One region of the Mesorhizobium sp. LNHC209A00 genome, then DNA from elsewhere that is predicted to be linked to it. Evidence: riboswitches for the same ligand, from Rfam matches in the RefSeq annotation. Region 1 holds a riboswitch; each other region holds the start of a gene.
What was found. Region 1 has a riboswitch for thiamine pyrophosphate ahead of thiC (phosphomethylpyrimidine synthase ThiC). Riboswitches for the same ligand answer to the same signal wherever they lie in the genome.
Positions count from the first base shown of each region.

Region 2: linked by a shared signal. The riboswitch ahead of X739_RS162540 (YkoF family thiamine/hydroxymethylpyrimidine-binding protein) and the one ahead of thiC (phosphomethylpyrimidine synthase ThiC) in region 1 are both predicted to bind thiamine pyrophosphate.
Region 3: linked by a shared signal. The riboswitch ahead of thiB (thiamine ABC transporter substrate binding subunit) and the one ahead of thiC (phosphomethylpyrimidine synthase ThiC) in region 1 are both predicted to bind thiamine pyrophosphate.

Region 1 is NZ_AYWT01000033.1:35,165-38,368, reverse strand. Features, by position in the region: gene X739_RS1000000167425 (DUF309 domain-containing protein) at 1-158, opposite strand, end outside; gene pmtA (phospholipid N-methyltransferase PmtA) at 333-929, shown strand; TPP riboswitch at 1,108-1,224, shown strand; gene thiC (phosphomethylpyrimidine synthase ThiC) at 1,327-3,162, shown strand; gene thiO (glycine oxidase ThiO) at 3,159-3,204, shown strand, end outside.
Region 2 is NZ_AYWT01000001.1:708,286-711,489, forward strand. Features, by position in the region: gene X739_RS162550 (ABC transporter ATP-binding protein) at 1-510, opposite strand, end outside; gene X739_RS162545 (ABC transporter permease) at 507-1,325, opposite strand; gene X739_RS162540 (YkoF family thiamine/hydroxymethylpyrimidine-binding protein) at 1,332-1,940, opposite strand; TPP riboswitch at 1,931-2,044, opposite strand; gene X739_RS162535 (hypothetical protein) at 2,318-2,626, shown strand; gene X739_RS162530 (formyltransferase family protein) at 2,686-3,204, opposite strand, start outside.
Region 3 is NZ_AYWT01000026.1:36,726-39,929, reverse strand. Features, by position in the region: gene X739_RS138245 (ABC-F family ATP-binding cassette domain-containing protein) at 1-287, opposite strand, end outside; gene X739_RS138250 (thiamine diphosphokinase) at 289-948, opposite strand; TPP riboswitch at 1,035-1,149, shown strand; gene thiB (thiamine ABC transporter substrate binding subunit) at 1,193-2,191, shown strand; gene thiP (thiamine/thiamine pyrophosphate ABC transporter permease) at 2,270-3,204, shown strand, end outside.

The DNA.
Region 1 (3,204 bases):
AGGTCGATTCCCCAGAGAAACACATCTGAGCCGAGCGCTTCGCCAACGGCGACGGTCACCGGATCTGATCGGTAACTGTGGCCCAAAGGATCACGCACCGGATGCGGATATTTGCCGGGCAGATACGCATAGCTCGGGAAACTTTTTTCGGGCAGCAAGCGAGGGCGAGACATAGGCCCAGCAAACATGAAAGTGCGTTAAGGGGCAATTCATGCTGACCGCGTCGTGACACGCAAGCAGTCTTAACGGGCTTGTAAAGGGTGTCGAGATTGGCCAAAACGCGCTTTGCCAAATTCATGACGTTGGGTAAGCGGCTGACGCAAGGAGAAGATATGATTTTGCGACTGAAGGAGCGGCTCGGCAAAAGGTTTGAGGAAGAAGTTGAATTCTTCAAAGGCTGGCAGAAGGACAAGAAGGGCGTGGGAGCCCTTATTCCCACTTCGGTTTATGCGGCACGCCGGATGGCAAGCGTGGTGAACCCACGGTCAGGATTGCCAATTCTGGAGCTTGGCGCGGGAACCGGTGTCATCACAAAGGCGATCCTGGCTAGGGGAATCAAGCCGCACCAGCTGGTTTCAGTCGAATATTCCAGGATTTTCTACGACGGCCTGGTGCAACGCTTCCCGAATGTGGACTTCAGATTGGGCGACGCATTTGCGCTGGACGAAGCTCTGGGTGAGCGCAAAGGTGAACAGTTCGATTGCGTTATAAGTGCAGTCCCGCTGTTGAGCTTTCCAATGCAACAGCGTGTCGCGCTGGTTGAGGATCTGCTCGCCCGTATTCCTGCCGGCCGGCCCGTGATTCAGATCACATACGGACCTCTGTCGCCGGTGATCAAGATGCCAGACCGTTACGTGGTTTCCCACTATGACTTCGTCGTCCGCAACATACCGCCGGCACAGCTCTGGACTTATCGTCGAGCAGTCTAGCCAAATCTGGACGGTTTCCTTCTCTGAGGGTTCCGCTGAGTGGTGGCCTTGCACCCAAATAGGATGTGGAACAGAGCAGGGGCAGATGCCTGATTGCCAAGAAGACGACGCGGTCCTTGATTTGACAGTGGGCGGGCCAAATGCGCTTGACAAAGCCGCGCCGGCCCGTTCAACCTGAGGCATTCACCAGGGGAGTCCCGGCAAGGGGCTGAGATACTGCTGGCTTTCGCGGCGCAGTGACCCGTTGAACCTGATCCAGTTCATACTGGCGTAGGGACGGTGCAAGCGCTTTGCGGGAGTTTACGCCCGAGGTCCTGTTTCGGCAGGTCTACAGAAGCGTCTTTTCATCCTTCCGGCACAGAACTGGGTCTCCAATGCATGAGCAAAGGAGCTCAAGATGAATGCCCTCACCCCCGCAGTGTCGACGGGACCGCTGCCCGCCTCCCGGAAAATCCACAAGCTCGGTACCATCCACTCGCAGATCAGGGTGCCGATGCGCGAAATCTCCGTCCATCCGACGGCGGGCGAACCGCCCGTCATCGTCTACGATCCGTCCGGCCCCTATACCGACCCGACAGTCGAAACCAGCATCGAAAAGGGCCTCGCGCGGATTCGCCATAAATGGGTTATCGCGCGGGGCGATGTCGAAGCCTATGACGGCCGCCATGTCCGGCCGGAAGACAACGGATTCGCGGTGGGCGAACGCCTGACACCGGAGTTTCCCGTTCGCAACCGGCCGCTCAGAGCCAAGGCCGGCAAGGCGGTGACACAGCTTGCCTATGCGCGCGCCGGCGTCATCACACCCGAAATGGAGTTCGTCGCCATCCGCGAGAACCTTGGTCGCGAGATCCTGCGCGGAAAGCTTGAGCGCGACGGCGAGGCTTTCGGCGCGACGCTGCCCGATTTCGTCACACCCGAATTCGTGCGCGACGAGGTGGCGCGCGGACGCGCGATCATTCCCGCCAACATCAATCATCCCGAGAGCGAGCCGATGATCATCGGTCGCAATTTTCTGGTCAAGATCAACGCCAACATCGGCAACTCCGCCGTCACATCGTCGATGGCCGAAGAGGTCGAAAAGATGGTGTGGGCGATCCGCTGGGGCGCCGATACGGTGATGGACCTGTCGACCGGCCGCAACATCCACAACATCCGCGAATGGATCGTTCGCAACTCGCCGGTGCCGATCGGCACGGTGCCGCTCTACCAGGCGCTCGAGAAGGTTGGCGGCATTGCCGAGGATCTGACCTGGGAGGTGTACCGCGACACGCTGATCGAACAGGCCGAGCAAGGCGTCGACTATTTCACCATCCACGCCGGCGTGCGGCTGCATTACATCCCGCTGACCGTCAACCGGGTGACGGGTATCGTCTCGCGCGGCGGCTCGATCATGGCCAAATGGTGCCTGCACCATCACCGGGAAAGCTTCCTCTACGAGCACTTCGCGGAGATCTGCGACATCTGCCGCGCTTATGACGTCTCCTTCTCGCTCGGCGACGGCCTTCGTCCCGGCTCGATCGCCGATGCCAACGACGCGGCGCAGTTCGCCGAGCTGGAAACGCTTGGCGAGCTGACGCAGATCGCCTGGGCGAAGGATTGCCAGGTGATGATCGAGGGGCCTGGCCACGTGCCGATGCACAAAATCAAGGCGAACATGGACAAGCAACTCGCCGTCTGCGGCGAGGCGCCTTTCTATACGCTCGGACCGCTGACGACCGACATCGCGCCGGGCTACGACCACATCACCTCAGGCATCGGCGCCGCGATGATCGGCTGGTTCGGCACCGCCATGCTCTGCTACGTCACGCCCAAGGAGCATCTCGGCCTTCCCGATCGCAACGACGTCAAGATCGGCGTGATCACCTACAAGATAGCCGCCCACGCCGCCGACCTGGCGAAGGGCCATCCGGCAGCGAAAGTCAGGGATGATGCGCTTTCCCGCGCGCGCTTCGAGTTCCGCTGGGAGGACCAGTTCAACCTGTCGCTCGATCCCGAAACGGCGCGGTCCTTCCATGACCAGACCTTGCCCAAGGAGGCGCACAAGGTGGCGCATTTCTGCTCGATGTGCGGGCCGAAATTCTGCTCGATGCGTATCTCCCACGACATCCGCGCCGAGGCACAGAAAGAGGGCATGGCGGCGATGGCGGCGAAATACCGCGAGGGCGGCGATCTCTACCTGCCGGCGGACGAGACCGGCGCACCGCTCATACCTCAGCCACGTGAGCCATCATGAAGGTCTTGGTCAAAGGGGCCGGCATTGCCGGCCTCACCGCCG
Region 2 (3,204 bases), on a different contig from region 1:
GCGCTGCATGGCCGCGCGGGTCAGGGCGTCGAGCGCGCCGAACGGCTCGTCGAGCAGCAACATATCGCGTTCCTGCACCACGGTGCGTAAAAGCGCCGTGCGCTGGCGCATGCCGCCCGAGAGCTGCGCTGGAAAGTGCCACTCGAAGCCGGCAAGCCCGAACTCCGCAAACAGCGGAGCCACACGCGTCCGTGCCGCCTTGCGGCTGACGCCTTGCACCTCGAGCCCGAGCGTGGTGTTGTCGAGAATGCGCCGCCACGGCATCAGCGCGTCGCGCTGCGGCATGAAGGCAAAATGCCTGCCATGATCGTCGAGCGGCCCGCCGTTGAAGAACATCTCACCCTCGCCATGCTCGGCGCCGGTCAGAAGCTGAAACAGCGTCGACTTGCCCGCTCCCGAAGGTCCAAGGATCGAGACGAATTCGCCGGCATCGACACGAAGCGAAATGTCGGCGAGCACATCGAGCCCGCCAAACACCTTGCGAACATGCCGCAGTTCGAGCCGGCTCATGCTTCTGGACCTTTTCCAGCGCCTTGCCTGCCAGCGGCTCCTTCCCAGGGCATGGCAAGACGCTGCAGCAGCATCGTCAGCCCGAACAGGATAAGGGTGAGCGCTGCGCTGACGCAGACGGCGGCTAGCACCAGGTCGGGACGGAAATTGTTCTTGGCGTTGAGCATGTAGATGCCCAGCCCTTTGGCCGCGCCCGCATATTCGGCGAAGATGGCGCCGACGACGGCATAGGTAATGGATATCCTGAGGCCAGCGAAGAAATAAGGCAGCGCCGAAGGCAATCGTGCCAGCAAGAAGACACGCCAACGCCCTGCTCCCATGGCACGCAGCATCTGACCGATCTCCACCTCGGTAGCCTCGTAGCCTTGTACCAGCGCGACCAGCATCGGGAAGAACGTGACCAGCGCCACCAGCACGATCTTGGGCGTCAGCCCGAAGCCGAACCACAGCACCACCAATGGCGCGATGGCGACCAGCGGCAAGGTCTGGCTGACTATGAAGATGGGAAACAGCGCGCGCCGCAAAGGCTGGAAGAAGTCGACCAGCATCGACAGCGCGAAGGCGGCGCTGAGCGAACAGGCAAAACCGATCAGCGTGGCGCGGACCGTGGGAACGGCGTTGTCGACCAAGGCTTCACGATTGAGCATCGCCTGTTCGAAGACGCGCGAGGGCGCCGGCAGAACCGTCGGCTTGATGCCGGATATGTTTGCGTACAGTTCCCAGGCCACTAGCACCAAACTGATCGATATCACGGCCGGCGCTGTTTTGGCGAAGAAGCCCGCGACGTTACGCGGGTTGAATGACGATGAGACCACGAGCGTTCAGACGGCAGTGGGACTGTTGGCCGAGACCGTGACATCGAGGGTTACATGGCCGGCGCCGGGCCCGAAGCGGCAGAAGGCTTCATCGAGGGCCGAGAAGATCGCGCCGGCATCGCCGCGCAGCTTGGTGCAGAAATTCTTGGAGCGATCGTAGACGCCGGACTGCTTCAGGAAATCTATGCAGCCATAGATTTCGTCCATGTGGTCGTCAGTACCCATCACATAGAGCGAGAACTGCGCCGCCGCCGGCTGGCCAGTGGCCGGCGCGCCGCGCACCGCGGTGATGGCGGCTTGCTTGCGCGGGCCGAGTGGCCCGGCAGGTCCGCCGAACGTGTCGGAGCGGCAGATCGGATCGTCCGGCTCGCCTGGGCAGCCACGCGAAATGGTGGCCGACAGCACGCAATGCCTGCCGCTGCCAGACGCGGCCACGAAAAGGTCGCGCAGCGCAGGGAATAACACCTCGGGGGCCCCGACCAGCAAGGTCGAGATGTCGTCGGTCTCGATCCTGAGCTTGTCGCGGAACGGATCGAGCGCGCCGAGCGCGCCCAGAATGACGCCGACGAAATCGTCGGCCATTGGATATAGGGAAACCTGTGCGCCTGAAAACATCGCCCGCCTCGCTCCGCTGGTATTACCCAGATCAGCTTCTAGGGTCTGTGGGCTTGCCGCCCCCGTCTCAGCCCCGACCGTACGGAGCACCCCTGTGGATGGGCGCGTTAGAGCATCATTCGGCCGGTTGGGGAAGCTGTTTCTTGGCAAGCCGCGCCAAAGCATTGCTCGAGCGCCAGGGCAATTGGACATCGCCGGCGCGGAAATTTGTCTGGAACCTTCGCCATTTCGAGGGGTTGTCCCACCAGTCGCTGGACGCGATTCCAGGATCAATTTTCCGTTCGGGATTGTGTCAGAACAAGAGATAGAGCGGTTCATGATTTCCGCGAAACCGTGCACCGCTCCCGGCGACGAGTTCACAGAAATGGAGACAAATCATGTTCATGAAAATCCTCGCGGCTTCGGCCTTCACCATTGCCCTTGCAACATCCGCCATGGCGCAAAGCAATAGCGCAGCCGGCGCGGATGGGTCCGGCGGCAGCGGCGAGTCCGTCACTGTGGACCCAAGCACCCCGGCTTCGCCCAGTACGATCGATCCGGGCTCGACCAACAGCACGACCACCACGCCGGGCGACATGAATTCCAATGCGGACAAGAATTGCCCCACCAACCCGCAGGGTGCACAGACGGACGCCAACGGCAACGCCACCGCGCCGACCGTGAACGACAACAACTGCGGAAAGTAGTTTGCCATCGCGATAATGGGAACCGCGGAAGCAGTTTCTGCGGTTCCCATTATTGGGATTCAGTGTCCGCGACTACCCGCCGCCGGCTCTGGTGCCGCTTCACTACCCACCCCGCCAAAGACCCTTAATTCAGCGTACGGTTTGCCGGCCCGCGGGCGTGCGAACGAGGCATATATTTTCATCAGCCGTTTGAGCAGGCGCCCGTAGGTGAGGTGCCGGACCCGGCCATTGGCAAGATCGAACTCCACCGTCCCCCATCGCCTTACCGGACCCTTTCCGGTTGGCGGACCCAGTCGCCTGACCTGGAAGGCCAGCCTGATCTGGCGGTCGGCGACATCCAGATAGATACCGGGTTTAGCGCCCAATACGTGCCACATCCGGGCAACGTGCCCGATCGACATGTCAGACGAAATCGCCATGTGGGCCCGCCCAAGTCGAGCCCAGACGAAATCACCGGCTGGCTGCCGCATCCCCGACACCGAATTCTTGCAATAGGCTGGCGCCACCTCACACACCAACCGGCGCATCGCGCTCGCCACGCTGTCCTCCAAATCCCGCCGCGATGCCCAGTCTGCTTC
Region 3 (3,204 bases), on a different contig from region 1:
GCGGGCCCGAGCCCGGCCTCGACATAGGCGCGCACGGTGGCAAAGCCGTCCATGTCGGGCATTTGCGGCAGATAACGCACCGTCGCCGAAGGCTGGCGGAACACCTCGCCGTCCTGTGGCTCGATCAGGCCGGCGGCGATCTTGAGCAGCGTCGACTTGCCGGATCCGTTACGGCCGACCAGCGCAATCTTGTCGCCGGCCGAAGCGGTCAAGGCGGCGCCGTCGAGCAGTGGCGCGCCGCCAAAGGTCAGTCTTATCCCGTCGAGATTGAGAAGAGGCGGGGCCATGTCAGCTTTCGGGCAATGGATAGGGATGGGCGAGCAGCAGCGCGCGGCCATGGCCGAGCGCGATGTCGAGGCGGCCCCCGGTCTTGCCGAACTTGACCTCGTTGGAAATGGTCAGTGACGAACCGAATGCCACCTCAACCTTGTCGAGCGGCCATTTGGCGCCCGTGACGGTCAGGCCGGAGAGTTCGGAGAAGCCGAGAATCGAGAGCAGCGTGCCGTCGGCATAATCGAAGCCGGCCCTACCGGGCAGCAAGGGAACACCTTCCTGGGCGCCGCTGGTCAGACACACATCCATTCCGGCCTCGGCCAGCCGCAGGCCAAGCGCCAGATGCAGGAAGGCGTGGTCGGCGCGCTTGCCGCCGAATGCGCCCGCCAGCACAAGGCGGGTCGCCCCGCGCTCCAGTGCGGCCGCGATCGCCAGTTCTCCGTCGGTCTTGTCCTTTTCCGCCGGGAAGGTTTGCCGCGGCACGGCGGCGAGGTCGGCGGGCAGATCAGCCGGAACCGAGTCGAAATCACCCACCCACAGTTCCGGCACGAGGCCCAGCATCCGCGCATGGCCAATGCCGGCGTCGGCGGCGATGACGCGCGAGCCTTCGACCTGGCGGTCGAGCCGAGGCGTGCGGATGAGATCGCCGCCAAGCAGGATGGTGAATATGCTCATATCCCGTCGCCTTACCAGCCCGGCACCGGAAACGGAAGGCGGCAAAGTCCCACTTGCGCGGGTCATCGGCCCGGCCTATGTGTCGAAACGCTCTAACGGGGTGCCGGACGCGAATTTCGCGGGCCGGCTGAGAGGCAGTCTCGCCAACCCGCTGAACCTGATCCGGTTTGTACCGGCGGAGGGATTAGACGTTTCGGACACTCCGACGCCTCAATTCCTTTCAACGCAAACGAAGGAGGCGCCGATGCGCACGCTTTTATATTCTCTGATCGCCGCCACGGCAGTGACCCTGTCCGGGCCGGCCTTGGCCAAGGACAAGCTCACCGTCTACACCTATGAGAGCTTCACCGCCGACTGGGGTCCCGGTCCCGTGGTGAAGAAGGAATTCGAGGCAGAATGCGGCTGCGATCTCGAGTTCGTCTCGGTCGCCGATGGCGTGGCGCTGCTCAACCGCGTCAAGCTGGAAGGCGCTTCGACCAAGGCCGACATCGTGCTCGGTCTCGACACCAATCTCACCGCCGATGCCAAGGCCTCGGGCCTGTTCGCGCCACATGGCGCAGTGACGGACGTCAACGTGCCGGGTGGCTGGAGCGACGGTACTTTTGTTCCCTTCGACTATGGCTACTTCGCCGTCGTCTACGATACCCAGAAGCTGAAGTCCCCGCCGAAAAGCCTGAAGGATTTGGTGGAGGGTAGCGCCGACGACAAGATCGTCATCCAGGACCCGCGCACATCGACGCCCGGTCTCGGACTGCTGTTGTGGGTGAAGGCGGTCTATGGCGACAAGGCGCCCGAGGCCTGGGCCAAGCTCAAGACCAAGGTGCTGACCGTGACGCCGGGCTGGAGCGAGGCCTATGGCCTGTTCACCAAGGGCGAGGCGCCGATGGTGCTGTCCTACACCACCTCGCCAGCCTACCACATGGTCGCCGAGAACACCGAGCGCTATCAGGCGGCGTCGTTCGAGGAAGGCGAATATCTGCAGATCGAGGTCGCGGGCATCACCATGACCGGCGCCAAGAATCCGCTGGCGGAAAAGTTCATGGCCTTCATGACCGGACCGAAATTCCAGGAAGCCATTCCCGAGACCAACTGGATGTTCCCGGCCGGCAAGACCGACAAGCCGCTCAACCCCGCCTTCGACAAACTGGTCAAGCCGACCAAAACCTTGCTGTTCAGCCCGGAGGAGGTGGCGGCCAACCGCAAGGCTTGGGTCGATGAATGGCTGGCGGTGATGAGCAAGTAGCTTTTGTGGGCTAATCTCGTGACATGACCGCTCTACGGCGACGCTCCCTAAGCTTCACCCAATCGTTGATGGTGCGGCGTGCAAACCCGCTCTGATACCCGCATCACAGCCGGCATCATAGGGCTCGCCGCCATCGCCATTTTGATCGGCGGCGCGTTTGCGGGGCTGCTTGTGGAAGGTGCTCGCGATTTTTCCGGCGCTTGGGCCGCGTTCGATCCCTACCTGTTCCGGGTCGTGCGGTTCACGCTCTTGCAAGCGGCCCTGTCGACGCTGCTCTCGGTCGGGCCGGCCCTGTTCGTGGCGCGGGCGCTGTCGCGGCATCCACGGTTTTTCGGCCGTGCCTTCATCTTGCAGCTCTTCGCTGTGCCGCTGGCGCTGCCGGCGATAGTCGCGGCGCTCGGCATCCTGGCGCTTTATGGCCGCGCCGGCTATTTCGCGGGCCTGTTCAACTGGGTTGGCGGCCAGGGTTGGCCGGGCATCTATGGCCTGTCCGGCATTCTCGTCGCGCATGTCTTCTTCAATCTGCCGCTGGCCACACGTCTGCTCCTCGAGGCGCTGCAGACCATTCCCTCCGACCAATGGCGGCTGGCGAGCCAGCTCGGCATGGGGGCGCGGCCGGCATTCCGGCTGATCGAGTGGCCGACGCTGCGTGCTGCGCTGCCCGGTGTCGCCGGACTTGTCTTCATGCTGTGCATCACATCCTTCACCATCGTGCTGACGCTCGGCGGCGGGCCGGGCGCGACGACGCTCGAAGTCGGCATCTATCAGGCATTGCGCTTCGATTTCGATCCCGCGAGGGCTGTTGCGCTGACACTGCTGCAGATCGCCTTGACCTTCATCGTGGTGCTGACGTTGACCCGGCTCGGAGCCGACGTCGTCGGCGACGCCAACCTGCCGGTCGCGCCGCGCCGCTACCTCTCCGTCAACAGGACTGAAGCTTGGCTGAACGCGACGCTCATCGTGTTGGCCTTGCTCTTCGTCGCCGGGCCGATGGTGGCGACCGTGGCGGCCGG